DNA from 4 places in the Streptomyces stoeckheimensis genome. Region 1 is predicted to be linked to each of the others. Evidence: riboswitches for the same ligand, from Rfam matches in the RefSeq annotation. Region 1 holds a riboswitch; each other region holds the start of a gene.
The links. A riboswitch is a leader RNA that binds a small molecule or an ion and turns the genes downstream of it on or off. The one in region 1 is predicted to bind cobalamin.

Region 1 (4,203 bases):
GGGCGCGCTGGCGTTCGCCGCCCGAGAGCCCGTCGAAGCGGCGGTCCGCGAGGGCGGCCGCGCCGACGGTGTCCAGGGCCCGCGCGACGCGGCGTACGTCGTCGGGTCCGTCCTGCTCCCAGAACCGTTTGTGCGGGCTGCGCCCCATGGCGACCACCTCGCGCACGGTGAGACCGAACGTACCGGCCGCGTCCTGGGGCACCACCGCCACCCGCCGGGCGCGGTCCTTGACGCCCAGCGAGGCCGCGTCCGCACCGTCCAGCAGGACGCGCCCGCCGGTCGGGCGCAGGGCGCCGTAGACGCAGCGCAGCAGGGTCGTCTTGCCGCTGCCGTTGGGACCGACGACCCCGACCGTCTCGCCAGGGCGGGCTGTCAGGTCGATCCCGTGCAGCAGCGGCTGCCCGTCGATCGCGTACCGCACGGCCTCGGCGGCGAGTTCCGCAGGTCCCTCCGTCATCCCACGACCCCTTCGGTACGGGTGGACCTGCGCAGCATCCACAGGAAGAACGGCCCGCCCACCAGCGCGGTGACCACGCCCACCGGGATCTCCTCCGGTGCGGCGGCGGTACGGGCGATCAGGTCGGCCAGGGTCAGGAACACCGCCCCGCCCAGCGCGGCCACGGGCAGCAGCGCCCGGTGCCCGGCGCCGACAACCATCCGGGCGGCGTGCGGGACCATCAGCCCCACGAAGCCGATCGCCCCGCTGTAGGCCACCAGTACGCCGATGACCAGCGAGGTGAGGACGAACACGGCGGCCCGGAACCGGCCCGTGTCCAGGCCGAGCGTCTGGGCGCCCTCCTCCCCCGCGAGCAGCAGGTCGAGCGGCCGGGCCAGGGCGACGAGCAGCCCGGTGCCCAGGAGCAGGGCCCCGGCGGGCAGGGCCAGTTCGCTCCAGCGCGCCCCGCCCAGCCCGCCGAGGGTCCAGAACAGCACGCTGCGGATCTGATCGGGATGGGCGGCCAGCACCAGGATCAGGCTGGTCAGGGCGGAGAGCACGTACTGGACGGCGACTCCGGCGAGGATCAGCCGGCCGGTGGTCATGGTGCCGCCCCGCCGGGCCATCGCGTAGACGGCGATGAGCGCGCCCATCGACCCGGCGAACGCGGCGAGCGGTACCGCGGCGCCGCCCGCGAAGCCGAGGAACCCGGCGCCGAAGACGATCACCAGCACCGCCCCGGCCGAGGCCCCGGAGGAAGCCCCGAGCAGGAACGGGTCGGCGAGCGGATTGCGTACGAGGGCCTGGAGCACGGTTCCCGCGACGGCGAGGCCCGCGCCGACGACGGCTCCGAGCAGGACGCGCGGCATGCGGACGTCCCACACGATCGCCCCGAAGGCGCCTGCTCCCCCTCCGGGTCCCGGCCCTGCGAGCACGATGTCGAGCACCCGGCCCGGAGGGATCCGTACCGGCCCCAGGGCCAGGCCCGCCAGGGCCGACGCGGCCAGCGCGGCGCCGAGCAGGGCCAGTACGACCGGGGTACGGGTGAACGCGCGGGCGGCCCGGAGCCTCACGGGGCGGCGGGGTGGAGCTGGCCGCCCAGCGATTCGACGGCGTCGGCGACGCGTACGCCGAGCACGGCGGAGGACAGCGGCAGCACGACGAACCGCTGGTTCTTGACCGCGGGGACCTGCGCCAGCGCCGGGTCGTTCAACAGGCGCCGCTTCTTGGCCTCGACGGTGGTGCCGCCGTAGTCGTAGATGAGGACGACCTCGGGCTTGCGCTCGATGACCTTCTCCCACGACACGTCGCCGAAGGTGTCGTCGAGGTCGGCGAACACGTTCGTGCCGCCCGCCAGCGCGACGATCTCGTTGCCGATGCCCTTGCCGCCCGAGGTGAAGGCGGAGGCCTCGCCCGAGTCGTAGACGAAGACGGCGGGCTTGGCCCGGTCCTTCACGCGTGCGCTGACGGCCTCGATGCGGCGCTGTTCGTCCGCGATGAGGCGTTCGCCGCGCTCGGGCACGCCGAAAGTCCGTGCCACCTCGCTGATTTCGGTCCTGAGCTGGTCGAGGCCGACCTTGCCGTCGGTGCAGTACTCCACGCTGAGGCGGGAGTTGATGCCGGACTTCGCGAGTCCCTCGCGGTCGCGGCCCTGCGCCTTGTCGAAGGCGCTGGAGTAACCCCCGTACACGAAGTCGGGGTTGGCGCCGAGCAGGATCTCCTTGGAGGGGTACTCCTTCGCCAGCACCTTGATCTTGTCGTACGCGGGCCGGTAGGCGGGCAGTACGGCGTCGTCCAGGTAGGCCGTCCCGACCGTCTTCCCCTCCAGCCCGAGGGCCAGGAGGATCTCGGTGGCGTGCTGGTTCATCGCGACCGCACGCTGCGGCGGTGCCTGATAGGTGCTGGTGACACCGCAGTTGGTGACCGTGTACGGGAATCCGGGCGCGGCGCCCGCCGACGCCTTCGCGTCCTGCGCCGCGGGGGATCCCCCGCACGCGGCCAGCGGTATCAGGAGGGGGACGGGCAGGAGCGCGCGCAGCAGCGCACGGGGGTACGAAGACATGGTGAAGCCTCTCCGGGGGATCCGCGTCCCCTGGTCGAACCGAAAGAGGCGGTGCGTCAGTGTCTGACTCCCGGGTCCCCTCGCGGGGGTGTCCGGTCACAGTGGCGGGACCGCACCGGATTCGCACCGGTTTCCTGTCCTGCACCGCCTGGATAACCCGGCCCAGTGTGCCAGAAGGGCGACGTCAGCGGTGCGAGCGCACCCCATCGGCCGCCCGGGAGGCGAGGGTGCGCAGCGCCTCGTCGGAGGGTGATCCCGGTTCGGCCGTGTAGAGGTAGAGGGTCTGGTCGGGGTCGTCCGGGAAGGCGAAGGACTCGTACTCCAGGGCCAGTTCACCGACGGCGGGGTGTCGGAAGCGCTTGGTGCCGTGGGTGTGTTCGAGCACGTCGTGCCCGGCCCACCAACGCCGGAAATCCCCGTCGAGGGTGCCCAGTTCCTCGACGAGCGGACTCAGATCCGGATCGTACGGGTGCCGGCCCGCGTAGAACCGCAGCGCGGCGACGGCTGCGCGCGCGGCACCCTCCCAGTCGGCGAAGAGCCCGCGGGCGGCGGGGTCGAGGAAGAGGAACCGCGCCAGGTTGCGCCCGCGTCGACCGGGCGCGCCCGGCTCCGGGGTATGGGGATCCGGGGTGTGGGGCGCTGCCGCGCCGAAGTCGGCGTACAGGGCCTCGGCGAGCCGGTTCGCGGCCAGCACCTCGAGCCGGCGCCCCATGATCATCGCCGGGGTGCCGTCCTCCAGGGCGTCCAGTACCCGGTACAGGCCCGCCCGGACCTGCTGCGGGCCGGCGGCTTCCAGGGGGCCGGGAGGTCCGGCCGCCGCGCCGGCGGCGCGGCGGCCGGACCCGGGGGCCCGCTGCGGCCGGGCCAGGTCGAAGAGGTGGGACCGCTCGGTGGCGTCGAGCCGCAGCGCCCGGGCCACGGCGTCGAGGACCTCATCGGAGACGTGCAGGGTGCGCCCCTGCTCCAGCCGCGTGTAGTAGTCGACGCTGACCCCCGCAAGCAGCGCGACCTCCTCCCGCCGCAACCCGGGCACCCGCCGCTTCCCCGGGTGGGCGGCGACCCCCACCTCCTCGGGGCCGATCCGGGCACGCCGGGAACGCAGGAAGTCCCGCAGGTCGGAACGGGGCTCGCGCCCGGCGGTGGCGTTCATTCCCCCAGGCTAGGCGGTCCCCCCGCCTTCCTCCGTCACCTCCGCACCGGACCACTCCGAGCCGACGCCACAAGCCACCGCCCCACGGGCCCGGCGCCGGGCACCACCCAAGAAGCGGTGCACCCCCGGCAGCGGGAGCGGGACGGGGCGGCCCCACCGCACCCACACCACCGGATCGGACCGCCGGCCGGCTCGGACTGCCCGGGCCATCCCGGCTGCCCAACTGCCCAGCTGCCCAACCGCCCCGGGCCACAGTCGCGCCACGTCTGTCACAGCCCGGTCACATCAGCCCCACAGGACCCGCTCCCGGGCCACCATGACCCGATGCGCAGACACCACGTGATCATCGCCCTCACCGGCGCCGGAATCCTCGCCCTCACCGGTTGCGGCAGCGACTCCGAGGCACCGACCTCCGGCAAGCCCTCCACCTCGACCGTGCCGAGCGCCGACCCGAGCGCCAGACCCAGCGCCGATCCGAGCGCGGCCCGCCCCGACAGCGGCCTCCCGCCGAGCCCCGCGCCGGCGCAACGCGCCTCCTATCTGGCCGCGCTGAAC
Region 2 (4,203 bases), 7.0 Mb from region 1:
CCAGACCCTCGCGCAGGCCGGCCTGGAACGCGGTGACAACGTCCTCATCGTCGCCATCAGCCTCGGCATCGGTGTGATCCCGATGGCCAGCGAGGGCTTTTACCACGGCTTCCCCGAGAGCATGCGCATCATCCTCGACTCCGGCATCAGCACCGGCTGCGTCGCCGCGGTGCTGCTCAACCTCGCCTTCAACCACATCGGCCGCAGCGACAAGGACGACGCCCCGGAAAGGGAGCCCGCCTCCGCCGTGTCCGTGCACTGACGCAGGCCGGCCGGCGCACGGGCATCCCGTACGCCGGCCGTCCTGCGGGGAATCAGGCGTTCGGCCGGATTTCCGAACGCACCCGGCGGGCCGCTTCGACGAGGTGCTCCAGCGAGTCCTTCGTCTCGGGCCAGCCGCGGGTCTTCAGCCCGCAGTCGGGATTGACCCAGAGGCGTTCGGCGGGGATCGCCCCGAGTCCCCTGCGCAGCAGGGTCGCCGCTTCACCGGCCGAGGGGACGCGGGGAGAGTGGATGTCCCAGACTCCGGGGCCGACCTCGCGCGGGTAGCCCGCGCCGGCGAGCTCGTCCGCGACCTGCATGTGGGAGCGGGCCGCCTCCAGGCTGATGACGTCGGCGTCGAGGTGCTCGATGGCCTCGACGATGTCCCCGAACTCCGCGTAGCACATGTGGGTGTGGATCTGGGTGTCCGGTCGGACGCCGCTGGTGGTGAGGCGGAAGGATTCCGTGGCCCACGCCAGGTAGTCGGCGTGGTCGGCGGCGCGCAGCGGCAGCGTTTCGCGCAGGGCGGGCTCGTCGACCTGGATGACCGACGTACCGGCCGCTTCCAGGTCGTCGACCTCGTCGCGCAGGGCGAGTCCGACCTGGCGCGCGGTCTCGCCGAGGGGCTGGTCGTCGCGTACGAAGGACCAGGCGAGCATGGTGACCGGACCGGTCAGCATGCCCTTGACCGGCTTGGCCGTCTGCTGCTGAGCGTACGTGGTCCAGCGGACGGTCATCGGGTCGGGACGGGAGACGTCCCCGGCGAGGACCGGCGGGCGGACGTAGCGGGTGCCGTAGGACTGGACCCAGCCGTGCTGGGTGGCGAGGTATCCGGTGAGCTGCTCGGCGAAGTACTGGACCATGTCGTTGCGTTCGGGCTCGCCGTGCACGAGCACGTCGAGGCCCGTCTTCTCCTGGAAGGAGACGACCTCGCGGATCTCGGCGCGGATCCGCTCCTCGTAGGCCGCCGTGTCGATGCGTCCGGCGCGCAGGTCGGCGCGGGCGGTGCGCAGCTCCGTGGTCTGCGGGAAGGAGCCGATGGTGGTGGTGGGAAGCAGCGGCAGGCCTAGGTGGGCGCGCTGGGCGGCGGCCCGTTCGGCGTAGGGCTGGGCGCGGTGTCCGTCGGCCTCGGTGATCGCTGCGGTGCGGGCACGGACGGCCGGGTCGTGGGTGATCCGGGAGGCGGTACGGGAGGCCAGGTCGGCCCGGTTCGCGGCGAGTTCGGCGGCGATCGCGTCGGTGCCCCCGGCCAGTCCGCGGGCCAGCGTGCTGATCTCGGTGGCCTTCTGTCGGGCGAAGGCGAGCCAGCGCCGGACCTGCGGATCGGTGTCCCGCTCGGCGTCGGCGTCGATCGGGACGTGCAGCAGGGAGCAGGAGGCGGCCACGTCGACCCGGCCGGCGAGGCCGAGCAGGGTGCCGAGGGTGGTCAGTGACTTCTGGTGGTCGTTGATCCAGATGTTGCGGCCGTTGACCACGCCCGCGACCAGGCGCTTGCCGGGGATGCCGCCGACCGCGGCGAGGTCGTCGAGGTTGGCCGCGGCCCGGTCGGTGAAGTCGAGGGCGAGGCCCTCCACGGGCGCCTTCGCCAGGACGTGCAGGGCGTCGCCGAGCCGGTCGAAGTAGGAGGCGACGAGCAGCTTGGGGCGCTCTGTGAGGCCGCCGAGTTCGCGGTAGGCGCGGGCCGCCGCGTTCAGTTCGGCCGGTGTGCGGTCCTGGACCAGGGCCGGTTCGTCGAGCTGGACCCATGCGGCGCCCGCCGCGCGCAGGTCCGCGAGGACCTGCGCGTAGACGGGGAGCAGCCGGTCGAGCAGGGTGAGCGGCTCGAAGCCGGCGGCCACGCCGGGCGCGGGCTTGGCGAGGAGGAGGTAGGTCACCGGTCCGACCAGGACCGGGCGGGCCGTGTGGCCGAGGGCCAGGGCCTCCTTCAACTCGGCCACCTGCCGGGCGGGTTCGGCGGTGAAGACGGTGTCGGGCCCGAGTTCGGGGACCAGGTAGTGGTAGTTGGTGTCGAACCACTTGGTCATTTCGAGCGGGGCCACGTCCTGGGTGCCGCGGGCCATCGCGAAGTAGCCGTCCAGGGCGTCCGCCGCGACGGCGGACCGGTGGCGGTCGGGGATGGCGCCGACCATGACCGTGGTGTCCAGGACGTGGTCGTAGTACGAGAAGTCGCCGGTCGGAACCTCGGTGATGCCGGCCCCGGCGAGCTGGGCCCAGTTGGTCCGGCGCAGGTCGCGGGCCGTGGCGCGGAGGGCATCGGCGGTGACGCGGCCCTTCCAGTAGCCCTCGACGGCCTTCTTCAGTTCCCGGTTCTGTCCCTGGCGGGGGTAGCCGTACACGGTGGCCCGTACGGGCGCGGCTGCGGACTCGGTGGTCACGGAACTCTCCTTCGCGAGCGTGTCTCCATGAACCCGGTGACGGGTCGCGGAGGCGAAGGGTGCCGGAACGGGCGGACCGCCGGGGTCGCGTACGGCCGGGTACGCGACGGGAGGATCCGCCTGAGGTGCACGCCGACCCGCCCACGAGGTCACCGGGAAACCGTGCGCGGTCGATCGCGCACGGGCAACGGGCAGGTCTTCGGACTCGCGGGCTCGCCTGCCGGTCTCCCGGCGGGCTCCTAATGGCCGTCGCTTCCCAGGACCGGTTCCGGTCCCAGTGCGTATGACGGCGGTCGTTCCCGCTCACCGCTGCGGGGCAGTCCCGGATTCCCACCGGGTTCCCTCTTACGACGCATCCCGCCTGGCGGACGGGGGCGAACCAGCTGCGAGGCCCACAGTAGGGCGGGCGGCCGCGGAATGAACACGACTTCCCACATGTCGGACGGTGAAATGAGACACGGTGGACCTCGGCCCGGCCGCGCGGCGCTCTGCGGCCGCCGGACTATTTCTCCCGCTCGTGGTACGTCTTGCGGGTGTGCTCCGTGTGCGCGCGCATGATCGCGGTGGCGGCCTCCCCGTCCCGGTCCGCGATCTTCGCGTGGAGCCGGGCGTTCGTCGCGACGGCGGTGTCCACGTCGTCGGCGGCGACGGCCCGCTCCCCCTGGGCGCACAGCTCTTCGAGCGCGGCGAGGGCCTCGGCGTCGGCGTGTGCGGCGGCCAGCCGGGCGGCTTCGACCTCCAGGAGCGTGCGGACCGTGAGGAGCTGGTCCGCCTCCTCCTCGGTCGGCTCGTGCACGAACGCCCCCTGGGCGGGCCGCAGATCGACCCATCCCTCGGTGCTCAGGCGCTGCAGCGCCTCCTGCTCGCCGCCATGAACGCCTCGAACGGCGCGCTCGTCGCCACCCTGTCGACGGACGACAAGGCGACCTACGACCGACTGGCACCGCAGATCCGCGCGTTCAAGGTCGGCCACGGCACACCCCGTTCCCGCGGGGACCGCGAAGAACTCTTCGGCGGCTTCGGCGCCTCGTGGCGCGGCGCGTTCGTCGGTGGAGAGCTGCTGGTCCGCGCGGTGACCCGGGGCCCGGCTGACGAACGCCTGCCGGGCAACTTCCCCGACTACCACCTCATGCCGTGAGCCCGAGTACCGCCGAACGGGCAAATGACGCTGACGGCTCGGCAGGTGACCAAGAGTCACCATCACCCTAATTGTGGTCGATTGTCCGAATGTGGGTTGTACTGGACGCCAAGCAACACCATCCATGAACTGGAGCGTTACGTGGCATCCACCACTCTCACCGTCTGGAAGTTTCCCACGCCCGAGGGGGCCCAGCAGGCGGAGTCCGTCCTGCTCGCCCTGCAGAAGGAACAGCTGATACAGGTGCACGACGCCGCGGTCGTCACCTGGCGCGAAGATGCCAAGAAGCCGAAGACCCAGCAGCTGAACAGCCTCACGGGAGCCGGTGCGCTCTCCGGCACCTTCTGGGGGATGCTCTTCGGACTCCTGTTCTTCGTGCCGCTGCTCGGCGCAGCCGTGGGTGCGGCGGCCGGGGCCATCGGCGGATCG
Region 3 (4,203 bases), 2.3 Mb from region 1:
GGATAGAAACTCACCTGGAACGAGTGAGTTCCCAAAAGAGACTGACAAGACCCGGGGGTGGGCTCCGCATGAGCGGAACACAGGCGATCCAAGAGCACGACCGACGCGACGACGAAGGGGAGACCTCATCGCCGGGCGTCTTCTGGCGCTTCTGGGCCGCCGCCACGGTCAGCGGCGCAGGCACCGCCGTCACCGTCCTCGCCCTGCCGCTCGTCGCCCTCACCGTTCTGGACGCCACCGCTTTCCAGGTCGCCCTGCTCGCCGCCGCCGGGCAGGTCTCCTGGCTGCTGCTCAGCCTCCCGGCCGGCGTCCTCGCGCAGCGCGTGCCGCTGCGCCGACTCCAGGTCACGCTGGACCTCGTACGGTTCGCGGCGCTCGGATCGCTGCCGCTCGCCTGGTGGATCGGCACGCTCACGTATCCGCACCTGCTGTTCGCGGCGCTCGTCACCGGCTCGGCGACCGTGCTGTTCGACATCGGCAACTCGACCTTCCTGCCCGCCGTCGTCCCGGCCCGGCAGCTGGCCGCCCGCAACAGCGTCATGTCGGGCACGCACGCCGTCACCGACACCGGCGGCCCCTCCCTCGGCGGCGTCCTGATCGGTGCGACGGGCCCGGTCGGCGCGATCGTCGTGGACGCCGCCAGCTACCTGGCCTCCGCCGTGCTCTTGCGCACCCTCCCCGAGAGCCGCCCCGCACCCCGCACCGGCGAGAGCGCGCTGCGGCTGATGCGCGCGGGATGGCGGTACGTCACCAAGCACCCGGTCATGCGCCCCTGCATGATCTGGGCGACCGCCGCCAACTTCCTCAACGCGGCCCTCGTCACCCTCACCCCCCTCTACCTGGTCCGCGGAGCCGGCCTCGACTCCGTGCAGCTCGGTCTCGTCCTTGCCATGGACGGGGTCGGCGCGCTCGCCGGCGCCGCCGTCGCGGTCCGCGTGACCACACGCCTCGGCACCGCACGGGGCATCATCCTGGCCGATCTGACGGGCGGCGCGCTGCTCCTGCTCGCCCCGCTGACCACGTCGGCGGGGGACGCGTACTGGTTCGCCCTGGGCAACGCCGGCTTCGCCTTCGGCACCGTCATCGGCTCGATCACCACCCGCACCTACCGGCAGACGCAGTCGCCCCCGGAACTGCTGTCCCGCGTGATGGCCACGGTCCGTTTCGTCTCCTGGGGCGCGCTGCCCCTCGGCGCGCTCACCGCCGGCCTCCTCGCCACCCACTTCGGCGCCCGTACCGCGCTCTGGACCGTCTGCGCCGCCGCCCTCCTACCCCCGCTCTACCTCTTCTCCACCAAGGTGGGCCGCCACCGCGACCTCATCTGACGGCCTAGCTCAACGGTGCTCGGGGTTCTCGAAGTCGAACCGGCAGCCGGCGTCCCACTCGGAGCGCTGGTTTCCGTGGGCGGGGATGCCACCGGTGTCCTTGAGCATCCTCGCCAGGTGGAGCTGGTTCCAGGTCATGAAGGTCGTGTTGCGGTTCGTGAAGTCGTTGTCCGGCCCGCCGGAGCCGGGGTCGAGGTACGACGGGCCCGGGCCGGCCTCGCCGACCCAGCCCGCGTCCGCCTGCGGCGGAATGACGTATCCGAGGTGCTGGAGGCTGTACAGGACGTTCATCGCGCAGTGCTTGGCGCCGTCCTCGTTGCCGGTGATCAGGCAGCCGCCCACGCGGCCGTAGTAGGCGTACTGGCCGAGCTCGTTGAGGATCGACGAGCAGGCGTACAGGCGCTCGATCACCTTCTTCATGACCGAGGAGTTGTCACCCAGCCATACGGGCCCGGCCAGCGTGAGGATGTCCGCGGCCATGACCTTGGAGTAGATGACCGGCCACTCGTCGGTCTCCCAGCCGTGGTCCGTCATGTCCGGCCAGACGCCGGTCGCGATGTCGAGGTCCACTGCCCTGAGGACCTCGACCTGGACACCCTGGCGCTGCATGATGCCGGTGCTGATGTCGATCAGGCCCTGCGTGTGGCTCCGTTCCGGCGACCGCTTGAGGGTGCAGTTGATCACCACGGCACGCAGGTCGTCATGAGACATGGCCTTGTCAGTCATCGTCGTGCTCCTCCGGTAGCCACCCGCCCAGACTCACCGGCACACGGCAGGCCCGCCACCCGGCCGCACCCGTCCGGGTCGTCCGGGTGAAACAGCACGGCCGGAATAGTGCGGCGACGCGGGACAGCCCGCCTTCGGCGGTCACGGAGCTGTGGAACTCCCTTTTCAGCCCGGGGCATTGAGGCGGACGGCGACGGCGCCGACACGCGGCGTGACGCACAAGCGGAATCCGGTCACCGCTCGGCGCGATTGGGGCGGGTTGTTCCCGGTCCGTGCGGCCGACTAGGGTCAGCGGGCCTTGGTGTTCGGGAAACCGGTGGGAAACCGGTGCGGCCCTCGCCACTGTGATCGGGAAGTCCGGCTCCACTCCTGCGGGAAAGCCACTGGGCTGCGCGGGAGGTTCCGCGCTGCCCGGGAAGGCGGAGCATGGACGTCAACCCGTGAGCCAGGAGACCGGCCGGGGCGCGTTGTCCATCCACGAGGTGCTGGAGAGGTCTCCCTACTCATGCATATAGCCGAGGGGTTCCTGCCCCCTTTGCACGCGGTCGCCTGGGGCGCCGTGTCCGCCCCCTTCGTCGTCCACGGCGTCCGCTCGCTCACCCGCGAGGTGAAGGCCAACCCGGAGAGCACGCTGCTGCTCGGTGCGTCCGGGGCCTTCACCTTCGTCCTGTCCGCCCTGAAGATCCCTTCGGTGACGGGCAGTTGCTCGCACCCCACCGGCACCGGGCTCGGGGCGATCCTGTTCCGGCCGCCGATCATGGCGGTGCTCGGCACGATCACCCTGCTGTTCCAGGCCCTGCTGCTGGCGCACGGCGGGCTCACCACCCTCGGCGCCAACGTCTTCTCTATGGCCATCGCCGGCCCGTGGGCGGGCTACGCCGTCTACCGGCTCCTGCGGAAGTCCGGACTCCCGCTGATGGTGACCGTGTTCTTCGGCGCCTTCTTCGCCGATCTGGTCACCTACTGCGTCACCAGCGTGCAGCTCGCCCTGGCCTTCCCTGACCCGGCCTCCGGAATCGCGGGCTCGCTCGCGAAGTTCGGCGGGATCTTCGCGGTCACGCAGATCCCGCTGGCCGTGAGCGAGGGGCTGCTGACCGTCCTGGTGATGCGGCTGCTGATGGCGTCGAGCAAGTCGGACCTGGTCCGGCTGGGCGTCGCCAAGCTGACGGCCCCCCGTACCGGAGAGAAGGCGGCGGCCTGATGAACGGCATGTCCAAGAACGCGAAGATCAACACCCTGCTGCTGCTCCTGGTGGCGGCGCTGGCCGTCCTGCCGATCGCCCTGGGGCTGGGCGAGGGCAAGGAGGAGCCCTTCACCGGCGCCGACGCGCAGGCGGAGGCGGCGATCACCGAGCTGAAGCCGGACTACGAGCCCTGGTTCTCCCCGCTGTACGAGCCCCCCTCCGGCGAGGTCGAGTCCGCGCTGTTCGCCTTGCAGGCGGCGCTGGGCGCGGGCGTCCTCGCGTACTACTTCGGGGTCCGCAAGGGCCGCCGCCAGGGTGCGGCCGCCGCCGCGGCCGCTCCCGCCGCCGCACCGGAGGCGTAGCCGGGTGCTGCCGATCGACGTGGCCGCGCACGGCAGTCGCTGGCGCGGCCGGCACCCGCTGGAGAAGGCCCTGCTCGGGATCGGGCTGACGGTCACCGCCGTGTGCCTGCCGCCCTGGCCGGGCGGGCCGCTGGTGGCCGCCGCCACCCTCGCCGTGCTGCTCGGCCCGGCCGGGGTGGCTGGCCGGCAGCTCTGGCGGGCCTTCCGGATCCCGCTCGGCTTCTGCTTCACCGGGGCGCTGCCCCTGCTGTTCGCGGTCGGCGGCCCGGCGGGGCCGGTGTCCCTGGCCCCCGACGGCCCCCGGCTCGCCGCCGAACTGCTGCTGCGCACCTCGGCGGCCTCGCTCGGGCTGCTGCTGTTCGCCTTCACCACCCCGGTCTCCGACGTACTGCCCCGGCTGGTCCGGGCCGGGGTGCCGGCCCCCGTGGTGGACGTGGCCCTGGTCATGTACCGGATCGGCTTCCTGCTGCTCGACTCCATGGCCCAGGTCCGCCGGGCCCAGGCCGCCCGGCTCGGGCACACCGGCCGGGCGGCGCTGTGGCGTTCCCTGGCCGGACTGGCCGCCACCTCCTTCGTACGGGCCTTCGACCGCGCGGCCAAGCTCCAG
Region 4 (4,203 bases), 320 kb from region 1:
CGATCAGCGCCGACGCATCGGCGACGAGTGCCAGGCGGCGCCGTGCCCGGGCGGCGTCGGCGGCCGCCCTGTGCTGCGCGGTGACGTCCACCACCGAGGTGGCCAGGCCCAGCACCCGCCCGGCGGGATCCTCCAGCCGGTAGAACGAGACCGACCAGGCATGCTCCTGGCCGGGATCGTCCGGGGCGTCCCCGACCATGAACCGGTCCAGCGCCGGCACCCCCGTGGCGAGGACCTCGCGCATCACCGACTCGATGGCGTCCCCCCTCAGAAACGGCGGCGTCTGCCCCGCGTCGGGTCCGGCACGGTCCTGGGCCGAGCCGCCGTTCATGCCTTCCAGCGCCGGATTGACCAGCATGAACCGCAGATCGGTGTCCATGACCCCGAGCCCGATCGGTGACTGGGAGATCAGCCGCAAGGACAGCGCCAGGTCCCGCTCCACACGCCGCAGCGTCACCTGGTCGGTGGCGATCCCCAGCGCGTAGTGGCCTCCCTGGTCGTCCTGCAGCCGCATGTTGCGGAACTCCACCAGCCGCGTACTGCCGTCCTTGTGCCGGACCGGGAAGCCGCCCGCCCAGCGCCGCCCGCTCTCCATCACGCGGGCGAACAGCCCGATGACGAAATCGAGGTGCTGCTCGTCGACCAGCAGGGGGCCCGCGAACCGCCCCAGCGCCTCGTCGGCGGAATATCCGAACAGTTCCTCGGCCTGCGGGCTCCACAGCGCGATCCGCCCGCTGTCGTCCAGCACCACCGCGGCCAGGCTCAGCACGTCCAGCAGCCCGCCGGGGGCCGCCGGGCCCGCACCCGTCCCGCCGACCTCGACCCGGAACGCATCGGACGCACTCATCCCGGCACCCTTCCGCTCACTCGTACGGCAGCCCGTACCGGCCGGACCCCGGGCTCCGATCTCCTCTCGCCCGCTCCCACCGTCTCATCGTCCCTCCGAACCGGCGGCGGGCGCCTCACGGCTACCAGCCGCCTGTCCGGTACGTCGCAGAGCGTGACGGAAGGCCCCGACGCTCGCGGACTGCGTGGGGCCCAGCGCGGCGCGTTCGGCCCTGTCGTCGCCTTCTCCCGCGCCCGTGCCATCGCGTAGACGCGAACGCCGATGAAGGTAGCTACCTGTGCTCCAAGGGCCAGCTACTTGGCGGTCAGCCTGCCTCAGCAGCCGCCTCGACGTCCTGGATGCCGCGCGGGGGCCTGGCTGGACCCACGGGAGGTAACACGCCTACGACGATGGCGGCAGACCAGGTGTCCGCGCCAGGCTCCAGCGGCCCCACCGGAATGGGGCGGGTTCTACATCTGCTGGCGCAACAACGGTCGGATCGCGGCAGCCGCCTGCGTGGTCCACGGGACCGCATAGTGGCGAGGGTCCGCCAGGACTGGCTGGCGGACCCTTTCACATCGCTCTTCAGAGAGACGCCGGAGCCGAAGGTACGGTCGCGCTCCGGTGCCCTGTCCCGGCAGTCCTGGGCTCCAGTACCCGTTCGGCGAGGTAGCCGAAAACGAGACCGAAGGAAGCCCACAACGTGGCCTGAATGGCGAGCGCCGCAAGACGGAACTCCCACACCACGTTGGCGGAAAAGTCCTTCGGCATCTCGTTGACGGCCGGGAGGAACGCGTAGGCCAGGCCGACGGCCAGGATGAAGAAGGAGCCGGCCGCGATCGTGGCGTTCCAATCGCCCAGACGCGGCGCGAGGCGCTTGCCGAGGATTACCGTGGCTACGGCCAGCAGGACACTGAGCACCATCATGAGGAAGTAGAGGGTGGTGCGCTGCCCGATGGTGTCGGCGTCGCTGACGGCCGGGGGATTTCCGGGGTACTTCAGGAACGGCACGACGTAGACCGCGATCAGGGCGCCGAGCGACAGCAGGACAGCGGTCGCTCGCGCGCTGAAGCGGCCGATCCGGCCGAGGGCGAAGCAGAACGCCAGGGCAGCGATCCCGCCCAGCGCGACGCCGTAGATGAGGATGCCGGTGGCAAGACCGGTAGTGGCCTGCATGGTGCGGCTGACCACTTCGATCCCATGTTCCGTGCTGTGCGCGTCCTCGTATGCGATGCCCGCGTCGATCTGCGGCTCGCCGAGGAAGTAGGCCACGGCCAGCGCGAGTAGCCCGGCGGCCAGGCCGGCGAGCATGCCGCGTACCAGAAGGTTTCTGACGGTTGCGGAGTTCATGTGTTCGCTCGCCTTCGTGTCAGTGGCAGGGGAAGCCGAGCAGGTGACGGCCGTCGTGCACCCATTCGTGCACACCGTCGCCCGAGAACACCGCCGTGGCGCCCTGTTCCGCGCCGACGAAGAACAGCAGGAGGAGCATCAGGGTTCCGAAGAAGGCCGCCCAGGGCAGGACCGCACGGATCGGCAGCGCGGCAGGTGCGACTGGGGCGGAAACGATCGGCGGAGCAACGGACTGCGCCATAGCAGGACCTCCTGTGGGAACACGCGTCCCGGTCGGGTGGAGCTCGAAGTGACGGCGGCGGGTCTGACTTGCCGAACGTGCACCGCCCAGTCCGTGAGCGATGTACAGGCATACAGTGGCGCGACCGTGCCGGATTCCCACCGGCTTCCGCCTGCCGTCGAATGATTCGTCGCGAAGGTACCGCGAAGCATCGACCACGCCAAGGGCGTGCGAGGCAGCAGAGAGAATCGCGCGATTCGGCTTCACGACTCAAATAGCGCCCGCAGATGCGCAGTTGTCGCGAAAAGAGAAGGTGCATGACAAGCGGGTGATGTTGATCTCAGCCGTGGGGTCGACACCGTAAATGCGCGGGCCCGCGCTCCGGCCGGGCTCTTCCGCCGGACCTGCCGGACTGCGACAAGCGCATGCGGAGCACGTCCCTGCCGCCTGCCCACCAGACCGTCGGCATGACGCTGCCACATCGACGGGTTCTCGCCTCTTGCGTGTCGATTCATCCCTTAATCGTCTGTTTGGCGAAACCGGGCAGGCCCGCCACAGCATCAACTAGTCTACTAAATGGATTAGCACGTGGGATTAAGGTTGCCCCATGACCAATCCGCATGCCCCTCGGCTGACCTCAGCGACGGGAGAGATACACCTGCATGGCTCGGTGCAGCGTCCTATTGACAGCACCCTGCAGCGGCAGCTCCCACTCGCCGAGTGTCTCGACGACCTCACCTCCGGTGCCGAGCTTCCAGCGCATCAGCCCGAAGGCGCGCTCCTGCGGATCCAAAGTCGCGGGCACACCGCGCATGTCGTATACCAACGCGCCCAGCGTGTGCGCGTCCCGGATCATCCGCCACTGCAAGGCGTTGCTCGGCCGTACTTCACGACGGTGGTCGGCGGAAGCTCCCGTCTGGTACCAGACGCGCCGTCCCGCCACGATCATGGTGTGGGCGGCGAGCACCTCATCCGCATGCCGTGCGAGATACAGCCTCATACGTCCCGGTTCCTCCGCATTCAGCTCCCTGTACTGCCGCTGGAAGTAGTCCAGCGACCGTCCCAGTCGGAAGCCGTCGCGCCGCTCGGTGACCTGCAGCAGCTCGTAGAAGGTCGCCACGTCGTCGCCCGTGCCGAGGAAGGTCTCGACCCCGGCTTTCGATGCCTTCTTGATGTTGCGGCGCCACTCCTGGTTCAGGCCGGACCACAGGTCGTCGGTGCTACGGCCGGCCAGTGGCACCTCGAAGAGGTAGCGGGGTTGGGCGTCGCCGGCACCGCCCTCCTCTCCGCAGCGTCGCCATCCGGCGGTCCGGAGCCGGTCGCCCACTGCCGCACCCACCGGATCCACGAGATCCGGTACCACGTCCTCGACCCGGCGTCCCGGTCCCACGGCCGTTTTGAGCGTCGACGCATGCCAGCGCCGGTACGGCAGCGGCGGGCCCATGCGTACGGCGAACGCCCCCGCGGAGCGCAAATGGTCCAGCAGCAGCTGGAGCATGTCCGTCAGCCTGGGATCGGCCCAGTCCAGCTGAGGCCCCTCCGGCAGATACGCGAAGTAGCGACGGGTTCCCGGCAGCGGCCGGTACAGCACCTGGGCGGCGCCGTGCTGGCGGCCCGAACCGTCGAACCAGCCGAGCCGCTCCGCCGTCCAGCCTTCCTTGACAGCCGCCCAGGACGGCAGCTGCAGAAAGCTCACCTGGTCCACCGATGTGCGCCCACTGAGGCTACTGAGGTATCCACGGTGCTGCTCGACGGTCGTGCGCGCTATCTCGAAACCGCTGGTGCGTTCAGTCATCTGCGCCTCGGC

Region 2: another riboswitch for cobalamin. It lies ahead of metE (5-methyltetrahydropteroyltriglutamate--homocysteine S-methyltransferase); the one in region 1 lies ahead of ACE1OC_RS02755 (ABC transporter substrate-binding protein).
Region 3: another riboswitch for cobalamin. It lies ahead of ACE1OC_RS12865 (energy-coupling factor ABC transporter permease); the one in region 1 lies ahead of ACE1OC_RS02755 (ABC transporter substrate-binding protein).
Region 4: another riboswitch for cobalamin. It lies ahead of ACE1OC_RS04205 (CbtB domain-containing protein); the one in region 1 lies ahead of ACE1OC_RS02755 (ABC transporter substrate-binding protein).

Annotation. Positions count from the first base shown of each region.
Region 1 is NZ_CP169550.1:611,570-615,772, forward strand. It holds gene ACE1OC_RS02745 (ABC transporter ATP-binding protein) at 1-457, opposite strand, end outside; gene ACE1OC_RS02750 (FecCD family ABC transporter permease) at 454-1,509, opposite strand; gene ACE1OC_RS02755 (ABC transporter substrate-binding protein) at 1,506-2,498, opposite strand; cobalamin riboswitch at 2,536-2,673, opposite strand; gene ACE1OC_RS02760 (helix-turn-helix domain-containing protein) at 2,683-3,648, opposite strand; gene ACE1OC_RS02765 (hypothetical protein) at 3,973-4,203, shown strand, end outside.
Region 2 is NZ_CP169550.1:7,610,009-7,614,211, reverse strand. It holds partial or broken gene ACE1OC_RS34560 (solute carrier family 23 protein) at 1-262, shown strand, start outside; gene metE (5-methyltetrahydropteroyltriglutamate--homocysteine S-methyltransferase) at 315-2,636, opposite strand; cobalamin riboswitch at 2,809-3,035, opposite strand; partial or broken gene ACE1OC_RS34550 (FCD domain-containing protein) at 3,139-3,498, opposite strand; partial or broken gene ACE1OC_RS34545 (aldehyde dehydrogenase family protein) at 3,496-3,774, shown strand; gene ACE1OC_RS34540 (DUF1269 domain-containing protein) at 3,916-4,203, shown strand, end outside.
Region 3 is NZ_CP169550.1:2,874,293-2,878,495, forward strand. It holds gene ACE1OC_RS12855 (MFS transporter) at 69-1,325, shown strand; gene ACE1OC_RS12860 (flavodoxin family protein) at 1,335-2,051, opposite strand; cobalamin riboswitch at 2,334-2,528, shown strand; gene ACE1OC_RS12865 (energy-coupling factor ABC transporter permease) at 2,557-3,252, shown strand; gene ACE1OC_RS12870 (energy-coupling factor ABC transporter substrate-binding protein) at 3,261-3,596, shown strand; gene cbiQ (cobalt ECF transporter T component CbiQ) at 3,601-4,203, shown strand, end outside.
Region 4 is NZ_CP169550.1:929,109-933,311, forward strand. It holds gene ACE1OC_RS04195 (SpoIIE family protein phosphatase) at 1-847, opposite strand, end outside; gene ACE1OC_RS04200 (CbtA family protein) at 1,412-2,176, opposite strand; gene ACE1OC_RS04205 (CbtB domain-containing protein) at 2,196-2,417, opposite strand; cobalamin riboswitch at 2,456-2,617, opposite strand; gene ACE1OC_RS04210 (lipid II:glycine glycyltransferase FemX) at 3,034-4,203, opposite strand, start outside.